One region of the Cytobacillus sp. genome, then DNA from elsewhere that is predicted to be linked to it. Evidence: riboswitches for the same ligand, from Rfam matches in the RefSeq annotation. Region 1 holds a riboswitch; each other region holds the start of a gene.
What was found. A riboswitch is a leader RNA that binds a small molecule or an ion and turns the genes downstream of it on or off. The one in region 1 is predicted to bind thiamine pyrophosphate.

Region 1 (4,840 bases):
GAGAGATGATTAATGACTGCAAGTTCTTTAAATCATGAGAGTATTTCTATTATGTCAAGCTTTACTGGCAGCAAAAAAGTATATGTGAAGGGTTCCAGGGCTGATATAAAGGTTCCGGTGCGAGAGATAGAATTAAGCCCCACTGCCGGAACGTTTGGTGAAGAGGTCAATGAGCCGGTTCGTGTATATGATACGAGCGGACCATATACGGATCCTCAATATACTGCAGATCTAAAGAAAGGGCTTCCCGCTCTGAGAAGCCGGTGGATTCAGGAACGAGCGGATGTAGAAGAATATGATGGGCGGAAAGTAAAGCCCGAGGACAATGGCTACCTCAATGAAGGTGATCCGCGTGCCAATCATAAAGTCTTTCCTGGCTTAAACCGCAAGCCATTGATAGCGAAAAAAGGGAAGAATGTCACCCAGCTTCACTATGCCAAAAAGGGGATCATTACCCCGGAGATGGAGTTTATAGCTATTCGGGAAAATATGGAACCGGAATTTGTGCGGTCTGAAGTAGCAAGAGGGCGGGCGATAATTCCTTCCAATATCAATCATCCTGAGACAGAGCCAATGATTATCGGAAGAAATTTTCATGTAAAAATTAATGCGAATATTGGAAACTCGGCTGTTTCATCCTCAATTGAAGAAGAGGTAGAGAAAATGACCTGGGCTACCCGATGGGGAGCGGATACAATTATGGATCTGTCTACAGGCAAAAATATTCATACTACACGCGAATGGATTATCAGAAACTCTGCCGTTCCGGTCGGTACTGTTCCCATTTATCAGGCCCTTGAAAAGGTTAATGGCATTGCCGAGGATCTTACGTGGGAAGTATACAGGGATACCCTAATCGAACAAGCAGAGCAGGGGGTTGACTATTTTACCATTCATGCAGGTGTCCTTTTGAGGTATGTGCCGCTGTCGGCAAAACGCTTGACCGGAATTGTGTCGAGAGGCGGATCCATTATGGCTCAATGGTGCCTGCATCATCATAAAGAGAACTTTTTATATACGCACTTTGAAGAAATTTGCGAGATCATGAAAGCTTATGATGTGGCCTTCTCCCTGGGGGATGGACTGAGGCCGGGATCGATTGCAGATGCAAATGACGAGGCTCAATTTGCAGAGCTCGAAACACTTGGAGAGCTGACGAAAATTGCCTGGGAACATGATGTCCAGGTAATGGTCGAGGGACCTGGCCATGTTCCAATGCATTTAATCAAAGAGAATATGGATAAACAATTGGAAATCTGTAAAGAAGCACCATTCTACACACTCGGACCCCTTACGACTGATATAGCTCCGGGCTATGACCATATTACCTCTGCAATCGGGGCTGCCATGATAGGCTGGTATGGTACGGCAATGCTTTGCTATGTTACACCTAAAGAACATTTGGGTTTGCCAAATAGAAACGATGTGCGCGAGGGTGTCATCACGTATAAAATTGCCGCTCATGCTGCAGATCTGGCAAAGGGACATCCTGGAGCGCAAAAAAGGGATGATGCCCTGTCAAAAGCCCGTTTTGAATTTCGCTGGAGAGATCAATTTAATCTTTCTTTGGATCCTGAGCGTGCTTTGGAATTTCATGATGAAACACTGCCGGCTGAAGGTGCAAAAACAGCTCATTTTTGTTCCATGTGCGGGCCAAAGTTTTGCAGTATGAGAATTTCTCAGGATATCCGGAATTATGCAAAAGAACATCAGCTTGAAACAAATGAAGCGATAAAGAAGGGACTGGAAGAAAAAGCTGAGGAATTTAATAAGGCCGGGGGAAATATATATCAGTAGTCTTTTTATAGTTTAATAGAAATTAAATCCGCTGGGGGTGCCTGTTTGCAGGCTGAGATTAAAGCAAAAGCTTTAAGACCCTTGGAACCTGATCTGGCATGCCAGCGTAGGGAAGTGGAGTATCGGGTCTGAATTCCAAGGCCCCATACCGCCGCTTTCTATTTAGAAGGTGGTTTTTTATTTGCACAAAATCTAAAAATAGCACGGGAGCATCCGCAATGAAAAAACAGCTGCATGTTATATCAGATGGAAAGCTTTCTCTAGAGGCCTTTGCTGAAATAGCAGGTGAAGTGGAACCCTTTGCAGATAAGTTCCACTTGAGGGAAAAACATCGAACCGCAAGGGAGCTATATGAAGGAATTGAGCTGCTTTGTAATGAGGGAGTCCCCATTCATAAAATTGTTATAAATGATCGGGTGGATGTTGCATGGACATGTAAGGCAGGTGTACATCTTGCTTTTCACAGCCTTCCAGTCCATGTTGTCAAAATGCATTTTCCAGATATGCCCATCGGATGTTCCGTACATTCTCTTGAAGAAGCAGAAGAGGCTGCAAAACAGGGAGCTGGTTATATCCTGTTTGGACACATATTTGAAACCGATTCTAAGAAGGGAGCTCCGCCAAGGGGCACTGGGTCACTGGAGGCTCTCAAAAAGGCAGTAGAAATTCCGGTATTGGCAATTGGAGGCATTAAACCAGAAAAAGTCCCAGAGGTTTTGGAGGCGGGGGCAGATGGCATTGCTGTAATGTCAGGGATTTTGCAGGCAAAGGACCCTGCAGAGGCAGCAAAGCTCTTTTTAAATAAGTTAGATGAGGAGGGGAAATGATGAGGAAAATATTTGACGCCGTTATAGTTGGCGGCGGCATTAACGGTAGCTCCATTGCTTTTCAACTGGCTAAAAGAGGGTATAAAGTGGCCGTTTTGGATAAGGGGAAAATAGCCGGCAAGGCTTCCGGAGCGGCAGCTGGAATTTTAGGAGCCCAAACGGAACTGACAGAAGACGGCCCGCTATTCCAGCTGGCATGCAAAAGCCGCTCCATGTATCAGAGCCTGATTCCTGAACTGGAAGATTTATCTCAAGTGCATATTGGCTATCAAAATAAGGGTGTATATAAAGTGGCGGCTAATAAAGAAGAGGAGCTGGCATTAAAAAGCTTGATAGAAAGCCAGCAAAAAGCGGGTGAGCAGGCCGAATGGTTTTCGATCGATGACCTGATCAAACGTGAACCATTCGTATCAAATAAATTGAGGGGGGCCATGTATATACCGAATGACGGACAAGTACAGGCATATGAATTGTCCCTTGCCTTTGCAAAAGCTTCAATAGCCCTCGGCGCAGAAATATATGAGTATACACATGTATCAGATTTTATTTTAAAAGATAAAAAGGTTAATGGAGTCAGAACCAGCCTGGGAGAACTTCTGACAGATTCCGTTATTGTTGCTTCCGGGGTCTGGAGCAGGGAGCTTCTTGAAAGAACGGGCCTTTCGCTGCCCATTATTCCGGTTAAAGGCGAGTGCTTCTCGGTCAAGGTTGAAAAACCGCTTGTACAGGGGACGATCTTTTCACATGGATGCTATATCGTTCCAAAGCAATCCGGGAGGCTGGTAGTTGGAGCGACGGTTAAGGTAAATTCATTTGATGAGAAGGTGACCTTTGAGGGAATATCCTTGCTGATGGAAAAGGCTCAAAACCTGGTTCCTGTCATCGCGAATGCGGAATGGGAAGGCGCCTGGACAGGAATTCGTCCGCAATCGGCTGATGGGCAGCCTTTTTTGGGACAACATCCAGCATGTGAAGGGTTATACATTGCAGCTGGGCATTTTCGGAATGGGATCCTCCTTGCCCCGGCAACAGGAGAACTGATGGCAGACATCATGGAAGGCAAAACGGAGCAGCCTAATCCATTTGAGCTGTCCCGCCTTGAATGTTTAGTCCATTCGTCAAAAGGGGTGCTTTTATGAATATTGTCATTAACGGAGATGCTATTGTGCTGCCGGAAACAGTTAATTCTGTTTCACGCCTGCTCGAGCACTTTCATTTGGAGCAAAAGGTAGTCATTGTCGAGCTAAACCAGAACATTTTGGATAATTCCACACATGCTGAAACCATACTGACAGACGGGGATCGAATCGAAATTGTACACTTTGTAGGAGGCGGATGATTTGTTGAAAATTGGACCCTATGAATTTAATTCACGGCTGCTGCTCGGAACAGGAAAATATCCAAGCTTTGATGTGCAAAGGGAAGCTGTAGAAGCTTCGGAAGCAGAGGTGCTTACGTTTGCAGTACGCCGTATGAACATTTTTGAAGCGAACCAGCCCAACTTTTTGGAAAAGCTGGATTTAAAGAAATATAAATTACTCCCAAATACGGCAGGAGCAAGTACAGCTGAGGAGGCTGTTCGAATAGCAAGGCTATCCAAAGCTTCCGGGCTCTGCGACATGATTAAGGTTGAGGTTATTGGATGCAGCAAAACACTTCTTCCCGATCCAATAGAAACAATAAAAGCAGCGGAGATTCTATTAGACGAGGGATTTATTGTTCTTCCTTATACCTCTGATGATGTCGTCCTTGCCCGAAAACTAGAAGAAATAGGCTGCCATGCGGTCATGCCATGTGCTTCGCCAATTGGTTCAGGGCAGGGAATCATTAATCCTATTAATCTTCAATTTATTACAGAGCAGGCTGCTGTTCCGATTATTGTGGATGCTGGAATTGGGAGCCCGGCAGATGCGGCATTGGCAATGGAGCTGGGAGCAGATGGTGTGTTATTAAATACGGCTGTCTCCTCTGCCGATGATCCTGTTAAAATGGCAAAAGCAATGAAACTCGCCATTGAAGCAGGAAGGCTGGGCTATGAAGCTGGCCGGATGCCCCAAAAGCGTTATTCATCAGCAAGCAGCCCGGCGGAAGGAATGGTTTTTAGTTGAATCAGCGATACTCCCGCCAGATATTATTTCCTGCGATTGGCAAAGAAGGACAGAAAAAGCTGAGGGAAAAACACGCTTTGATTGTAGGGGCTGGTGCATTAGGGGCTG
Region 2 (4,840 bases), on a different contig from region 1:
TATTTTTCTAAATTTTCTAAAATATTTACTTTGAAAAAATCCCCGCCTATTCGGCCAGGGATTCGTGTTTATTAAAAAGTTCTTTTAATATTTTCAATTTCTCGTTTGCATAATGCTCAAAACTGTCATTATACGATTTAGGATCTTTCGGGTTTGCAAAATGAGTGATTTTCCCAGTCTGAGGATCAATGAATTTACTGGAGGCCCCGCATCCAAGCCCGATGATTGTCTGCTGTTCTTCCATAATCATGATGTTATAGATGCTTTCCTGATTCGGAAGGGCATAGCCGACATTTTCAAGATTGCCGAGAATATTTTTCTGACGGTAAAGATAATAAGGATGGTAATTATGCCCTCTTGTCCAATCCTCAGCCATGTCCATCATTTTTTCAATTTCTTCCCGCCCGGCAACTTTATATTTTTGCTTGTTCTTCGTCATTTCCGAAGCTCGTTTAAAGGATAAAGTATGAACAGTCAGGGATTCCGGCATTAATTTCTCAGTTTCATCCAAAGTATGCGAAAATTCCGGCACACCTTCTCCAGGAAGTCCGATAATCAGATCCATATTGATGTTATTCATTCCCATATTGCGAGCCAAATGGAACTTATCCACGGTTTCTTCCACTGTATGGTGGCGGCCAATGGCTTTCAGGGTCTCCTGAATATAGGACTGAGGATTGATGCTGATTCGGTCAATATTCCATTTTTTCAGCACCTCAAGCTTTTCAGGTGTGATTGTATCCGGACGGCCAGCTTCCACAGTGACCTCCCGTATGTTTTCTACATCTGGAAAAGAGTCATACATTTCCTCATAAAGCATATCCATCTCTTCCGCCGTAATGCTTGTCGGAGTCCCTCCTCCATAGTAGACAGTAGTAATTTTCACATCATTTTCTTTCAGCCACTCGCCAATTTTGCGCATTTCAAAATGCAGGCCGCCAAGGAACGAGTTAACAGAACCCTGCCTGCCATTAATCGCATATGCAGGAAAAGTGCAGTACGCACATTTTGTCGGGCAGAATGGAATGCCAATATATATACTGACTTCATTTTTTAAGTCATAAAGATCCGGTACGACAGCAAGCTGCCTGTTTACAATATTCTGCATAAGCTGGATTTTTTCATCTGTAATCAAATACTCTTCCTTCAGCTGCTGATGGGCTTCATGGAGAGGTGTCTGATGCTGTATAGCACGGTGAAGCAATTTTGTGGGACGTACCCCAGTCAGAATTCCCCACTTCTGGGTAATGCCTGTCCAGTCCTGCAAAACAGTCAGATATACATGGGATACTGCATTTTTTATTTGTTTGAAATTCTCTTTTTCTGACTCAGCCGGAACGAATTCCTTCTCAAAATTCGCTGAAAGATTCTTTCCATCTTTATCAGAAAGCTCTGCAATGGCCTTAATGTGCTTTCCATGTTCAAGCTGAAAATTAATTGTCAAATCAGCTGCAGCATTCTCACCCATCAACACTGCACATTCTTCAAAAAAGAGGTTCCCGATCAGCCGGAGCGGCCGATGGAACCGTTCATCCTGTATACCTAAAATTGAAATGTTCAAATCGATCACCTTTTTTAGTAAATATATTAAATGTGCCGATGTCTTTTTTTGACGGCAGCTGTAAAGTGTCTATTTTTCATGTTGACAAACTTCTTTTAGTGTACAGAAATGGGGAAACAAGGTCAATATAGGCGGAATGATTCCTAATGGATTGCTTATATTATTTATGGTTCTTCTTCCTTTCTCCTTTGGCAATTTCACAAAGCAAAAAAAGAGCCGATTACCTAATCGAACTCTCTTTCATTGATTTTATTTTAATAGATTCATTTTCTTCAGAAAATCAATTGGATGCTGCTTCCGGAAATGTTCTTTAACCATGTAGCTTACCCCGTTCTGGTTATTGGATCGGGTCAGCCAGTCGGCTGCTTTTTTTACTTCCGCAGGGGCATTTCCCATAGCCACACCGAGACCGGCGGCTTCAATCATTTCCAGGTCATCTGCCGAATCGCCTATAACGACCATTTGGTTTCGGGATATTCCGAGATGTTCACATAAATAAAGCAAACCATTCAGCTTTGAAACTCCGGCAGGAACGATATCCATCCGCAGATCACCCAGCTTAATGACTTCTACATTTTCAAACATGCCCCTAATGGCTGCCTTGGCATCCTCAAGGTCTCCTTTATCTTCAAAATACACTTCAATTTTTGGCGGCGTGACCGGCTCATCTAGAATGGTGTCACTTAATGAATCCACAAATTGCTGCGAGTAAAAAATGGGATCCCCGGTTGTAAAAACCGTTTTAGCAAGCATATTGGTATTTAGCTTGGTTTTGTTGGCAAGGGAATATTTTTCGTGCACCAGCCTGATTTGACAGGTAAAGCCTTCAAGCAGGCGCACGATTTCATACGTTTCATCTTCCTGTATCCTTTTTACATATATCGGCTTTTCCTGAGAAGCTGCAATATAAGCCCCCCTGTGTGTGACCAGTAAAGAATTGATTTTCAATGCTTTGGCCGCTTTTTTCGCGGATGGAAAACTTCTGGATGTGACAAGTGTTACATAAATTCCTTTTTGCTGCACATATTCAATGGCTTCTTTTGTTGATTTATGAAGTCTTCCATTTGATTGGAGTAGTGTTCCGTCAATATTTAAAGCAAGCATTCTGTATATCATCCAATTTGCCCCCCTCTTCTCGGTGTAAAATTGTCCTATTACACTTTTATGAAGGGAAGGATTGGAATAGAACATGACATGGACAATGCAGAAATTTTTTATAGCTTTTCTGTGTTAGTGAAGGCGTTTGTCTGTTTTCATAGATCAAATGATTTAAAGAATTATAAATTAGTCATTTACAATTTGGATGCTCCGTATTAAGATGGAGTCAATAAAAACTGCATATCTTATTTTGCACTAGGGGAGCTTTTTGGCTGAGAAGAACAATCCGTTCTGACTCTTATCACCCGATCTGGATAATACCAGCGTGGGGAAGTGCAGGTGAACGGCTATCATTTCTAGTGTATTGATATCATTCAACTGCATTTCCTTATGGGAATGCAGTTTTTTATTTTCATTAGGCTCTTTTCGTGTAAATTGTTGTTTTTCGCTTATTAATGTTGTCCGTTGATTTCCGCTCCAGGCTGCTGGCTTTCCGCGGGGCGGGCGGTGAGCCTCCTCGACGCTGCGCGTCTGCGGGGTCTCACCTGTCCCGATACTCCCGCAGGAGTCTCGCACATTCCGCTACAATCAACTCAGTAAATCATATACAAAAAGCAACAAACCTTGCGAAAATAGCCTTTCATGAAAACTAAACTAGGAGGATGGAAAGATGCAGGAAAATTTTCTATGCGGAACAAGCGAGATTACAGGGTGCAGGTTTTCAATTTATCCAATGACTGACAGGTTTGTGGATGTAATTTTATCTGCTCTAAAAGAAGTGGATACAAGCAAGGTATGGATGGATACAGATGATGTGAGCACTTGTGTTCGCGGCAGATCCATTCATGTTTTTGATGTGGTCAAAGCTATTTATCTTGAAGCTGCTAAGCATGGTGATCATGTGGTATTTAACGGCACATTTTCAAATGGCTGCCCTGGGGATACTGCCGGAGATGCTTATCTTGCTGAAAATGAAGAGAAGGCGAATGAAAAAAAATCTGCTGGAATCAGCCAGGAAGTCGCTGTACAGTTCGCACTGTATCCGATGGGGATTCCTTCATACATGAACGTCATTATGGAGCAGGTCGAGCTCGCAAAGGATCAGGGAACATTTACTGAAGGTGTCCATTATGCTTCAAGATTAGATGGAGATGCACATGCTGTTTTTAAAACGCTGGAAGATGCATTCCAAAGCTGTAAGAAAAGCGATTCTACTCATATTGTCATGACAGTGAATATGTCTGCGAACAGTCCTTCCAAGAAGGGGGCTGTGTAATATGCTCGAAAAATGGAAACTTCGTGAGGTCATTGTCCTGTCTGTACTCGCTGTTGTGTTTGCAGTTGTATACCTGGTGTTCATGCAATTTGGGAACGTGTTATATGGGATGTTTGGCTTAATCGGCTATGATCTGATTTTTGGCATTTGGTTTATTGTTTCAATCATCGCAGCGTACATAATCAGAAAACCCGGAGCCGCCTTTTTATCGGAAACCGTCGCTGCAGCCATTGAGGTCATGATTGGCAATGCAGTAGGCCCTCGCCTGATTCTTTCAGGCATGATACAGGGGATTGGAGCAGAGGCTGTGTTTGCGGCAACAAAATGGAACAACTACCGGACATGGGTTTTAATTGCTGCCGGCATGGGCTCTTCTGTTACAAGCTTTATTTGGGGCTATTTCATTTCAGGCTATGCAGCCCTCTCACCCGGTTATGTAACTGCCATGTTTTTCGTGAGACTGATTAGCGGCGCTTTGCTTGCCGGATTGCTGGGGAAATGGCTCAGTGAGAGTCTTGCAAAAACTGGTGCATTAAACAGCTTTCCTATAGGAAAAGAGCTGAAAAGGGGAAAATCAGAAAATGGCATTACAGTATAGCCAGCCTCTATTAATAACAGAACAGCTGTCCTTCCGTCATGAAGATGAGAAGAATCCTGTTTTTAAGAATTTGAATTTTAGTCTTTATCCAGGGGAAGCTGTTCTATTATTGGGCCCCAGCGGCTGCGGAAAAAGTACGCTTGCTTTCTGCTTAAATAAATTGTATCCGGAAGCCATTGATGGAGAACTGGAAGGCACCATTTCTTTCAAGGGAAAAATGCTGGAGGAATTCCGGCCTGGTGAAATTAATCGGCACATCGGCATTGTGTTTCAGGATCCAGAAAGCCAGTTTTGCATGACAACAGTT
Region 3 (4,840 bases), on a different contig from region 1:
CACTGAGACTCCCAGGATTTTGCTGCCAATTTTCCTGCGGACCGCATCGGCTGGTTCATCGTCCTGGCCTATATGGACACCATCTGCATTTATTTTAAGTGCCAATTCGATATCATCATTTACAATAAAAGGGATACTGCTCTCTTTGCAGATTGCTTGAAGCTTTTTTGCGAGCGATTCCTTTTCTTTGCCATGAAGGCATCCTGCTCCTTTTTCACGGAATTGAAATAACGTAATTCCTCCTTTGATGGCCGATTGAAGGACTTTTTCAGGATCCTGATGGCAATTAGTGCTGCCCATTATAAAGTATACTTTTAATAAGTTTCTCATTGCCTGCGGATTAACGGCCATAAACTTCAGTCTCCTTCTTCCTTCTATTGAACGCCCAGTGATTGGTAGGACCATGACCGCTGCCAATTCCCAAGTCAAATTCAATGGCGGCCTGGATGAATTTTTTCGCTCGATCAACAGCTTCTGGCACAGAAAGACCGTCTGCGAGGCCAGCGGTAATGGCAGCCGAAAAAGTGCAGCCTGTTCCATGTGTATTGGCGGTTTGTATTCTGCTGCTCTTAAATTCCGAAAAACTTTCTCCGTCAAATAGAAGGTCTGCTGCTATGTCCTTTGCTTCGTCATGGCCGCCTTTTATGATGACATTTTTTGCTCCAAGGTGATGCAGCTTTTTTGCTGCTTCTCTTTTATCCTCCAGCGAACGAATCCTTATGTCCGTTAAAACCTCTGCCTCTGGAATATTCGGGGTAATCACCATAGAGAGCGGAATAAGACGCTTCTTCATCGCTAATATCGCTTCATTCTGAAGAAGACTTGCTCCTCCCTTTGCAATCATCACTGGATCTATGACGACATTTTTCCATCCGTATCTCACGATTTCATTGGAAACACTCTCGATTATATCTGCACTAAAAAGCATTCCTGTCTTTACAGCGTCAGGTCTGAGGTCCTCTCCTATGGACTGAATTTGAGCAGACACTGCCTCTGCTGTCATTGGATAAACTCCCTGAACGCCCTTGGTGTTTTGAGCCGTAACAGCAGTCAAAGCAGACATGCCGAAAACACCGAGTTCCTGAAATGTTTTTAAGTCTGCCTGAATGCCCGCGCCGCCGCCGCTATCTGAACCCGCTATGGTTAAAGCTTTATTCACTTTCATTTAAAAGCCTCCTATCCGATCGTTTTTTCAAAAGATCCATATGCTTCAACATCTGCAGCAGAAATGTTATATAAGCTATTCAAAAACTCTGCTTGGAAAGTTCCTGGGCCTTTGCCATCCGATTTTTCTGCTGCAATTTCTGCGGCAGATCCATAAACGACCAATGAAGCTGCTGCTGCTTTTACAGGATCCTTTTCAACAGCAGCGAAAGCTCCTATTACAGAAGTAAGAAGACATCCGGCACCTGTTACTTTCGTTAGAAGAGGATGGCCATTGTTAATGGCAAATGTGGATCTTCCATCTGAAACGATATCCTGTTTTCCTGTGATAACAGTGACTGCACCAAGTTCTTTTGCTGCCGACTTAGCAAGCTCAGAAGTGTTCCCTGCTGCTTCAACTGCATCTACGCCCTTAATACTCCATTTCTGTCCTGCTGCGTTGGCAATTTCTGCTGCATTGCCTCTTATGATGGTAATATCTAATTCTTCTAATAGTCTTTTAGCTGTTTCTGTACGATAGGCCGTCGCGCCGACACCAACAGGGTCAAAAATGACCGGCACTCCATGCTGATTTGCTGACTTACCCGCTATGAGCATGCTTTTTACTTCTTTTTCAGTCAGTGTTCCCATATTGAGAACCAATGCGCCAGCTATTTTAGCCATGTCAGCTGCCTCTTCATGTGCATATGCCATCACTGGTGATGCCCCAATAGCCAGAAGGCCATTTGCCGTAAAGTTGGTTACCACCACATTGGTGATATTATGTACCAGAGGATTTGTATCTCTTAGTTTTTCCAATAGGCTGCTAATCTCCTGAATGTTCACATTAATTCCTCCTTTAATTCATAACTAGTCCGCCATCCACAACCAAATTCTGTCCTGTAACCGCCCTTGCCCAGGGAGAAGCGAAGAAGACTATTGCATCAGCCACTTCTGCAGGATCTGTGACTTTTTTTAATGGAGTTGAGTTTTCGATAATTTCAAAGACTTCCTCGGATGTCGAAGCACTGGCGTCTGTCGTTCTTAACAAACCGCCTGATACCATATTCGCAGTAATCCCATATTGGCCCAGCTCATTCGCCATATTCCTGGTGAAGCCTAATAGAGCAGCTTTGCTGGTCGTATAGTCATGGTAGGGTACAACTGGATTCTGGAATAGATTGGTCCCAACCGAGATTATCCTGCCAAACTCCTGTTTTTTCATATCTTCCAGACCAGCCTGGACTGTGTTTAAAGCCCCAAGAATTGCACCTTCGAGCTGGTTTTTGTAATCGTCCCATTTAATTGTTTCTGCATCTTTTTTTGAAATAGGGTCAAATTGAAAGTTCACCAGTGCATTATTGACTATGGTTGTAATGGGGCCTCCAAAGTGTTCCTTCGCCTTTTGAAACATTGATTTCACTTGACCTCTGTCCCGGATATCAGCACGAATGGCAATGGCTTTTTCGCCAATTTCCTTCTGTAGAGCATGTGCTTTTTCCTCGCTATGGAAATAGTTAATGACAACTCTCGCCCCTTCCCTCGCGAATGCTTTTGCTGTTTCTTTGCCCAGCCCTCTGCTGCTGCCTGTAATAATGACAATCTGATCGTTAAGATTCATAGAAAATCCTCCTTATTGATAGCCAATTCATTTGTTTTTGAGAACAAAATAAAAACCAGATCCGAAATTGGACCTGGCTGAATAATCTAAGAGAAAAAACATCGTTCCCCGCAATTACTACTTTCCTACGCTGGTATGATCCAGATCAGGTCCGAAGGGTAAAAAACAGTCCGGTTTCTTTCTCAGCCCGCGAGCATCGGGCACCCCTAGCAGTAAAACTATTAAGTTGGCTGATTTCATCTTAGCCTGAAACGTTAAATCTGTAAAGTCTTGCAATTCTGCCTGTTCCTCTTTAAGGTTTAAATAGAAATACATAACTTGGAGGAATCAAAGAATGGCTGAACACCAATTCCATTTAAAAGCACATTGGCCTGGACTTCGTAATGATGTTGGAGAAATTGAGACTGGAGGGCTGAAAACAAAGGTTTCCATTCCCCCAGAAATGGAAGGTCCCGGAATCGGAACAAATCCGGATGAAATGCTGCTTGGGGCTGCAGCAACTTGTTATATCATTACCCTGGCAGCCATGATGGAACGAAGCAAACTCGAAAAAGAAGACCTTACGATGGAATCAATTGGAATTGTGGATGTAACCAAAGGAGTGATTACGTATAGGAAAATTATTCATCGCCCCCTTATCTTGTTAAAAGCTGATGCGACAGAAAAGGATCATTCACTTGCGCGAAAGCTGGCGCAAAAAGCTGAAGCATCCTGTATGATTTCCAGGGCGATTAAAGGAAATGTGGAAATAGCACTGGAAGAAACCATTCTAATTGCCAAAAGAGCATCCAAATAAACCAAAAACCGGCATGTTAGCCGGTTTTTAATCTTAGAGAGCCCACTTTCGGATTGCTTTTGCAACACCAGCGTCATCATTAGTTCCCGTAACAGCATTGGCTGTTTCTTTCACAATATCCTGGGCATTTCCCATTGCTACTCCCCAGCCAGATTCCTCTATCATGGCAATATCATTTAAGCTGTCTCCCATTGCCATTACATTTTCCATCGAAATGCCAAGAATCTCAGTTACCTTCTGGATACCTCTGGCTTTATTGATGCCCAGAGCATTTACCTCAATATTAGTTAAGCTGGAATTTGTAATTTCCAGGTCCCCTTTTGTTCGAAGCTCTTTATGAATGAGTTCCCTGATCTCATCATCTGATATATCAAATCCAAATTTAAGCCATTCATGGTCATGAATATTTTCTGGCATTTCATTCATCCAAACTTGTTCGCAGCTGGTTGCCCAGAATTTGGTCTTATGTGACTGGGATAAATTCCACATCCATTCCATTACTTTAGAATCAACAGGAGTCCTTGTGATTAATTCTCCACCAGGGCCAAATATTTCACTGCCGTTGACCGTGATCAAATAGGAGTTCAATTCCAAAGAATCAGCATGATCGCCTGCCGTGAGCCTGGATCTTCCCGTGCTTAAAATAACTTCAATCCCTTTTTCCTTCGCCTCCCGTATTGCCTTGCGGTTTTCATCTGGAATTTCCCCTCTGGAATTCAACAAGGTTCCATCCATATCAAGAGCGATTAATTTGATCTGTGGAGCAATATTTGATTGTGACATAATAATCTCCCTTCTTTCTTGCACAATAAATCCATTATATAAATAAATAATCGTCCCATCAAAAACAAAGCATTTGGGCAGAATCATTTATTCGAAAATAGCGATCATTATTCCCAATCTAATTGTATAGGCCAGAATTACTCAATATGAACAAATGAGGAAATGATGAATGTTCCTTGTTATTTTTGCTCCTTCTGTTCTTAAGCTATGCATGGATGTGGTTTTATTTAATCGGATTAAATAATCAGGCGCAGACCAAATGGTATGCGCTTTTTTTGTATAATCTTAATAGATGCCAAAAGTTGAAGCGATTTACTTGTATCTGTCGTCTAACTGTCAGGAAACAAAAGGCAGCCGGAATCGGCAGCTGGCAATTTAGCAAGGAGGCAGTCATGTGAGCTCTGATGATTATGTAAAACGGTCAATTGCTGATCAAGTGGATCGTGCTCTCGTTCTTGAAATGATCATGGATGAGTATGGAACCGTTTTGAAGAGAT
Region 4 (4,840 bases), on a different contig from region 1:
AAGCATTTGCAGAAAACCTCTTACAGTAGTCATTGGGTTTCTAATTTCATGGGCGACGGACGCAGCCAGCTGACTGATCGCATTGATTTTTTCCGCATCTCTCAGTTTTTGCATCATCATTTCCTGAAGCAGATTCATTTCAATTAAATAGATGATCATAGAAAGAGTCACAATAGAAACTGCTGAAAACAATAGCAAGTATACAGCGTCTTCTTTAATATCCTTTTGGAGGAAAATAACATACCTGGTTACCGTAATGGGAAGATAAAATAAAACAGCTATACTGAGTTTTTGTTTAAATGTACATTTTTTATAGAATTTTGAAGCATAGAAAAAGAGCACAGACATAATTGCGTAATTTACTAGCGCAATCGAAATATCTCCTGGTGAAAAAAAGCCCTTAAAAGTAATCAATACTAAAATAACCAGGAAGCCTGCAAGAGGCTTAATGTAAAAATAGGCGACAAAAACAGGAATAAATTTCAAGTCAAAAAACTGACCGCTTGCAATTTCCACCGGAAAAGTCATAGTCAGGAAAAGCGCTAAAAAAAGAACAGATAAAAGCGGGGCAGAAGTCTTCCAGCCATCCCCCCGATGTGAAGAGATTTTATGGATAAAAGGAATCATTATCATAATTAGAAAGTGAAAAATCAAGTCAGCTGTAAAATCATACAAAAGAACCATCCCTCCAACATGCAGGTATATTAGTAATTAAACAAAAGAGAGGAAGAATCCTTTATATGGGAACATTTATTTATTCTGACTCTATAGGAGATAACCATTTGTTTACATAACATTATTATGGATTAATTTTTGAATATTTACTAATGAACTGCATTTCCAATATAAAAACCGGCCTGCAGGGGGGCCGGTTTCTCATCATGCTATTACCATTTCAGACTTCAATTCTCCAACAATCTTCTGGACTTCACTGCCTTCCAGAGTTTCTTTTTCAAGAAGGGCCTCTACCAGTGTTTCAAATTGAGGGTGATGATTTGCAATGATCAATTCGCATCTTTCCAGTGCTTTCTGGAAAAGATCCTGCATTTTTGCTTCTTTTTGACCTTTGTTAAAGGTAAGCTCAAAGCCGTTATCAAGTAAACCGGTATCAACCATTTGCTCAATGATGTGCTTGGCTTGTTTAACATCACCGCTTACTCCAATGCTGTGCTCGCCAAGAATCATTCGTTCTGATACACCGCCTGCGAGAATCATGGCAACCTGATCAAGCAATTCACTTGTTGTCGATAAGTGAAGTTCTTTTTGTATTGGTGCTACATACCCAAGTGCTTCGCCGCGCGGAATGATGGTTGCTTTGCGGACGGATCCGGGTTTTGTTAAAGCAGCCACTAATGCATGGCCAGCTTCGTGTATGGCAACCCGCTGCTTTGTACCGTGATCCTGCAATGCCCGGGTGGTTGTTCCCAGAATGGTCCGGTCAAGCGCATAATCCAAATCTTCTTTTGAGATAATTTCCTGGCCGTTACGGACAGCTCTGCGGCTTGCCGTTTCAAAAAGGGAATGAAGATCTGCACCTGAGAATCCAGAGGTGCTTTCTGCTAAATCACCAAGTGTTGTCATGACATCCTCAGCCAGTAATCTATTTTTTGTGTGAATATTGATAATCTCTCTTCGGCCCTTTGTATCAGGAAGAGGGACATTGAAGGAGAAGTCAATCCGTCCCGGACGGAGGAATGCTTCATCAAGCATATCCTTCCTGTTTGTCGCTGCAATAAATAGTATTCCATCATTGGAATGGCCGCCGTCCAGCTGGACTAGCAGCTCAGTTAACGTCTTTTCGCTTTCTTCTCCGCCATGCTGCTTTCTTCTGCCTGCCAATGCATCTACTTCGTCAATGAAGACGACGGCAGGAGAATGCTTTCTTGCATTTTGGAAAAGGTTTCTTACTCGGGAAGCTCCCACACCAACGAACAACTCATTAAAACCGGAACCGCTGGTTGAGAAAAAAGTGGCTCCAAGTTCTTTAGCGATTGCCTGAGCCAGCAATGTTTTTCCTGTTCCAGGAGGCCCGTATAATAGAATTCCCTTCGGCGGCTTAATCCCCATTTTCAGAGAGCGCTCAGGTTCTTTTAATATAGAAAGAGTCTGCATGATTTCCTCTTTCATTTCTTCCTGAATTCCGCCAACATCTTCCAGTGAAATGGAAGGAAGGGCCTTTGGCTTAGATACACTTTGTTTCATGGTATTTGTAGCACCCATTCCGCCTTTTCCTGACTTAAACAGGTAAATGCCAATGGCTATAAACAAAAGGACTACACCGCCCAGAATCCAAGGGGTATAAGGTCCTGTGGTTGCGAACGTATATTGTATATTATAGGTTTCTACTAATTTATCAACCATCTCACTGTTGGGAGGCACATGGGAGATGTACTCGCCATCAGGGGCTGTGATCAGCAGTTTCCCATTTTTGTATTCCTGTACTGCAACAGTCTTTCCATCCTGGGAGGCAATAATTTTTTCCACAGAAGAAAACGGAACTGTCACATCCTTATTTCCTGCTTGTACGGTCCAAATAACCGCCGCCAAAATCACCGTGATCACCAATGCAATAGAAACAATCGTCGAAGGCTTCTTTAGACGTGATTTCAACTATTTCCCTCCTCATTGAACATACCTACATTATAAGGAAATAGTATTGTTAATAACAGGGTTTTACTTTTTTTAAACGTTGTAAATTATGGAAAAATAGTATAGTTTATAAGAAAGTGTGCTACAACAGCTATCAGATGGCATAAATATGTGAAAAAAATGTGACAAGCAGGGTGAAAACCTGGCATATAAATTAAAAAAGTTTTTTCAAAGAATCCTTTTCACAATGTTTCATTTCATATATACTAAAATCGGATAATTCAATAACGTGCCACAAGGGGAGCATTTTGCTGAGAGTGAACAGTTCGCTGTTCTGACCCTTTGAACCTGTTAGATAATGCTAGCGCAGGAATGTGGAATAAAAGGCGGAAGGAGATTTTCTGCCTGCTTGTTCTCCCTTGGGGTATCGTCAACGATTAAAGGGGGATTTTTTTATGAAAAAATTAAGCTTAACTGCGATGATTGAAGCTTCATTTTTTGCAGCATTTGCCATCATTCTGGATTTTCTGCCATCAATCAAGCTGTCACCGTCTATTTCCATTTCCGCCGCGATGATTCCGATCTTTATTTTGGCTTTCAGGTGGGGTTTTAAGGTAAGCTTCATCGCAGGCCTCTTATGGGGAATTTTGCAGATTTCCATGGGAGATGCCTGGATCGCCACTCCGCTTCAGGCATTTATTGAGTACTTTGTCGCATTTGCCTGTATTGGTTTTGCCGGTTTGTTTTTCCGGCCAATTCAAAGTCAGCTGCACAGGGGAAACAAGAACAAAGCATTGGGCTGGATAGTTTTAGCTGTGTTTGCCGGAAGCCTTGCCAGGTATTTCTGGCATTTCATAGCAGGTGTATTTTTCTTTGGAAGCTATGCGCCAGAAGGGATGTCGCCTGTATTATTCTCCTTCATGGCAAATGGCGCAACAATGCTTGGTGCTGCTATTCTTTGTTCCATTTTAGCAGCATTAATTATTTCTTCGGCACCTAGATTAATCATGAGAAAATCAGATGAAATTATTCAATCGCAAAAACATGCTTCCTGATTATAATCTGCCTCTTTGAATATATTTCAAAGAGGTTTTTTTCATATCTTAGGAAACTCCTTATGAAAAATGGGTATATTACTCAAAAAGGGGAGTGATTGTTTGTCAAACACATTGCAGGGTAACATCATAACAGGTGTCTTTGATGCAGAAACCAGTGCCTTTGAGATCCAAAAGGTTAAAAGTTTCACTACCCAGTCGATTCTCAACAAAAATCAATGTGAAAATTTGTATAACTATTTATCCATCCATGAGGAAGATGAGGGAGGACAAATTATTACACTGTACGATCAAATGCCGTTAATGCTGACCAGGCAGGAAATATGCAGTTTAAAGAAAGATTTGGAGAACATTAAAAAACTATATCAGTAGAAAATCGCTTTGCATCTTGCAAGGCTTTTTTTCTTGCCAAATTAAATTTGACAAATTTGTGACAAAAAGTTTGACAAATTTGTGAACATAGTTAGAATATTAAATAAAAGGGGATGAAAAACATGACATTAAAACAGCAAAAGGTTCTTCACTTTTTTAGGAATGTTACAGCAGCAGGTATACTTTTAGGATTAATTGTCTTTATTTCCAGCTTTTTTGTAAGCGGTATCACGGGTGAGTATGTTTTATCAATCGGCTTAAGCATTATGGTATCATCCATGCTAATTTTTGGATTTGGATTTTTTATCAATGTAATGGAAGAAATGACAAAGGGAAGCAAGGGAATCAGACAATACAAATAAAACCGGCCTCCAATAGGGAGACCGGTTTTTTGTATTATTTGGTTCATCGGTTGGACATGGCGCTTCTGCTTATCTTTAATTAATGAGCAGCGTGCCCAGAAGTCAGAACCCAAATTGAACCCACTACAATAACGATAACCATAAATACGGCATAAATCATATTTACCAAGTTCGTTTTGCCGTCTTCGCCTTCTCTTAAGTGCATGAACATGAAAAGCTGCATGCCTGCCTGAATGACAGCCAGTGAGCCGATGATCCACATGATAACTTTAAAAGAGAGGTTCGTTTTTAAGGCAATACCTGCTGCTGCAAATGTCAGCACAAGGGAAACAACAAATCCAATGACATGGCTTATCGGGAAGCTTTTTGATTGATGATGTTCCATTTAAGCCACCAGTCCTTTCAAATACACGAATGTGAAAATAAAGATCCAGACTACATCAAGGAAGTGCCAGTAAAGGC

Region 2: it holds a riboswitch for thiamine pyrophosphate, as region 1 does, so the genes downstream of both, ACEQ1T_RS23295 (YkoF family thiamine/hydroxymethylpyrimidine-binding protein) here and ACEQ1T_RS00645 (thiamine phosphate synthase) in region 1, are expected to answer to the same signal.
Region 3: it holds a riboswitch for thiamine pyrophosphate, as region 1 does, so the genes downstream of both, ACEQ1T_RS09340 (3-oxoacyl-ACP reductase) here and ACEQ1T_RS00645 (thiamine phosphate synthase) in region 1, are expected to answer to the same signal.
Region 4: it holds a riboswitch for thiamine pyrophosphate, as region 1 does, so the genes downstream of both, thiT (energy-coupled thiamine transporter ThiT) here and ACEQ1T_RS00645 (thiamine phosphate synthase) in region 1, are expected to answer to the same signal.

What each region holds. Positions count from the first base shown of each region.
Region 1 is NZ_CAXQGS010000005.1:23,887-28,726, reverse strand. Features, by position in the region: gene thiC (phosphomethylpyrimidine synthase ThiC) at 13-1,797, shown strand; TPP riboswitch at 1,821-1,927, shown strand; gene ACEQ1T_RS00645 (thiamine phosphate synthase) at 2,016-2,624, shown strand; gene thiO (glycine oxidase ThiO) at 2,621-3,763, shown strand; gene thiS (sulfur carrier protein ThiS) at 3,760-3,963, shown strand; gene ACEQ1T_RS00630 (thiazole synthase) at 3,965-4,732, shown strand; gene ACEQ1T_RS00625 (MoeB/ThiF family adenylyltransferase) at 4,729-4,840, shown strand, end outside.
Region 2 is NZ_CAXQGS010000133.1:13,669-18,508, reverse strand. Features, by position in the region: gene ACEQ1T_RS23305 (coproporphyrinogen III oxidase) at 47-1,561, opposite strand; gene ACEQ1T_RS23300 (Cof-type HAD-IIB family hydrolase) at 1,811-2,677, opposite strand; TPP riboswitch at 2,907-3,008, shown strand; gene ACEQ1T_RS23295 (YkoF family thiamine/hydroxymethylpyrimidine-binding protein) at 3,330-3,935, shown strand; gene ACEQ1T_RS23290 (ECF transporter S component) at 3,937-4,533, shown strand; gene ACEQ1T_RS23285 (ABC transporter ATP-binding protein) at 4,517-4,840, shown strand, end outside.
Region 3 is NZ_CAXQGS010000052.1:57,508-62,347, reverse strand. Features, by position in the region: gene thiE (thiamine phosphate synthase) at 1-351, opposite strand, end outside; gene thiD (bifunctional hydroxymethylpyrimidine kinase/phosphomethylpyrimidine kinase) at 341-1,165, opposite strand; gene thiM (hydroxyethylthiazole kinase) at 1,177-1,989, opposite strand; gene ACEQ1T_RS09340 (3-oxoacyl-ACP reductase) at 2,003-2,764, opposite strand; TPP riboswitch at 2,870-2,982, opposite strand; gene ACEQ1T_RS09335 (OsmC family protein) at 3,099-3,560, shown strand; gene ACEQ1T_RS09330 (Cof-type HAD-IIB family hydrolase) at 3,594-4,343, opposite strand; gene ACEQ1T_RS09325 (sigma-70 family RNA polymerase sigma factor) at 4,738-4,840, shown strand, end outside.
Region 4 is NZ_CAXQGS010000052.1:87,062-91,901, forward strand. Features, by position in the region: gene ACEQ1T_RS09505 (ATP-binding protein) at 1-675, opposite strand, end outside; gene ACEQ1T_RS09510 (AAA family ATPase) at 880-2,610, opposite strand; TPP riboswitch at 2,877-2,979, shown strand; gene thiT (energy-coupled thiamine transporter ThiT) at 3,045-3,644, shown strand; gene ACEQ1T_RS09520 (hypothetical protein) at 3,747-4,016, shown strand; gene ACEQ1T_RS09525 (hypothetical protein) at 4,139-4,378, shown strand; gene qoxD (cytochrome aa3 quinol oxidase subunit IV) at 4,458-4,763, opposite strand; gene qoxC (cytochrome aa3 quinol oxidase subunit III) at 4,764-4,840, opposite strand, start outside.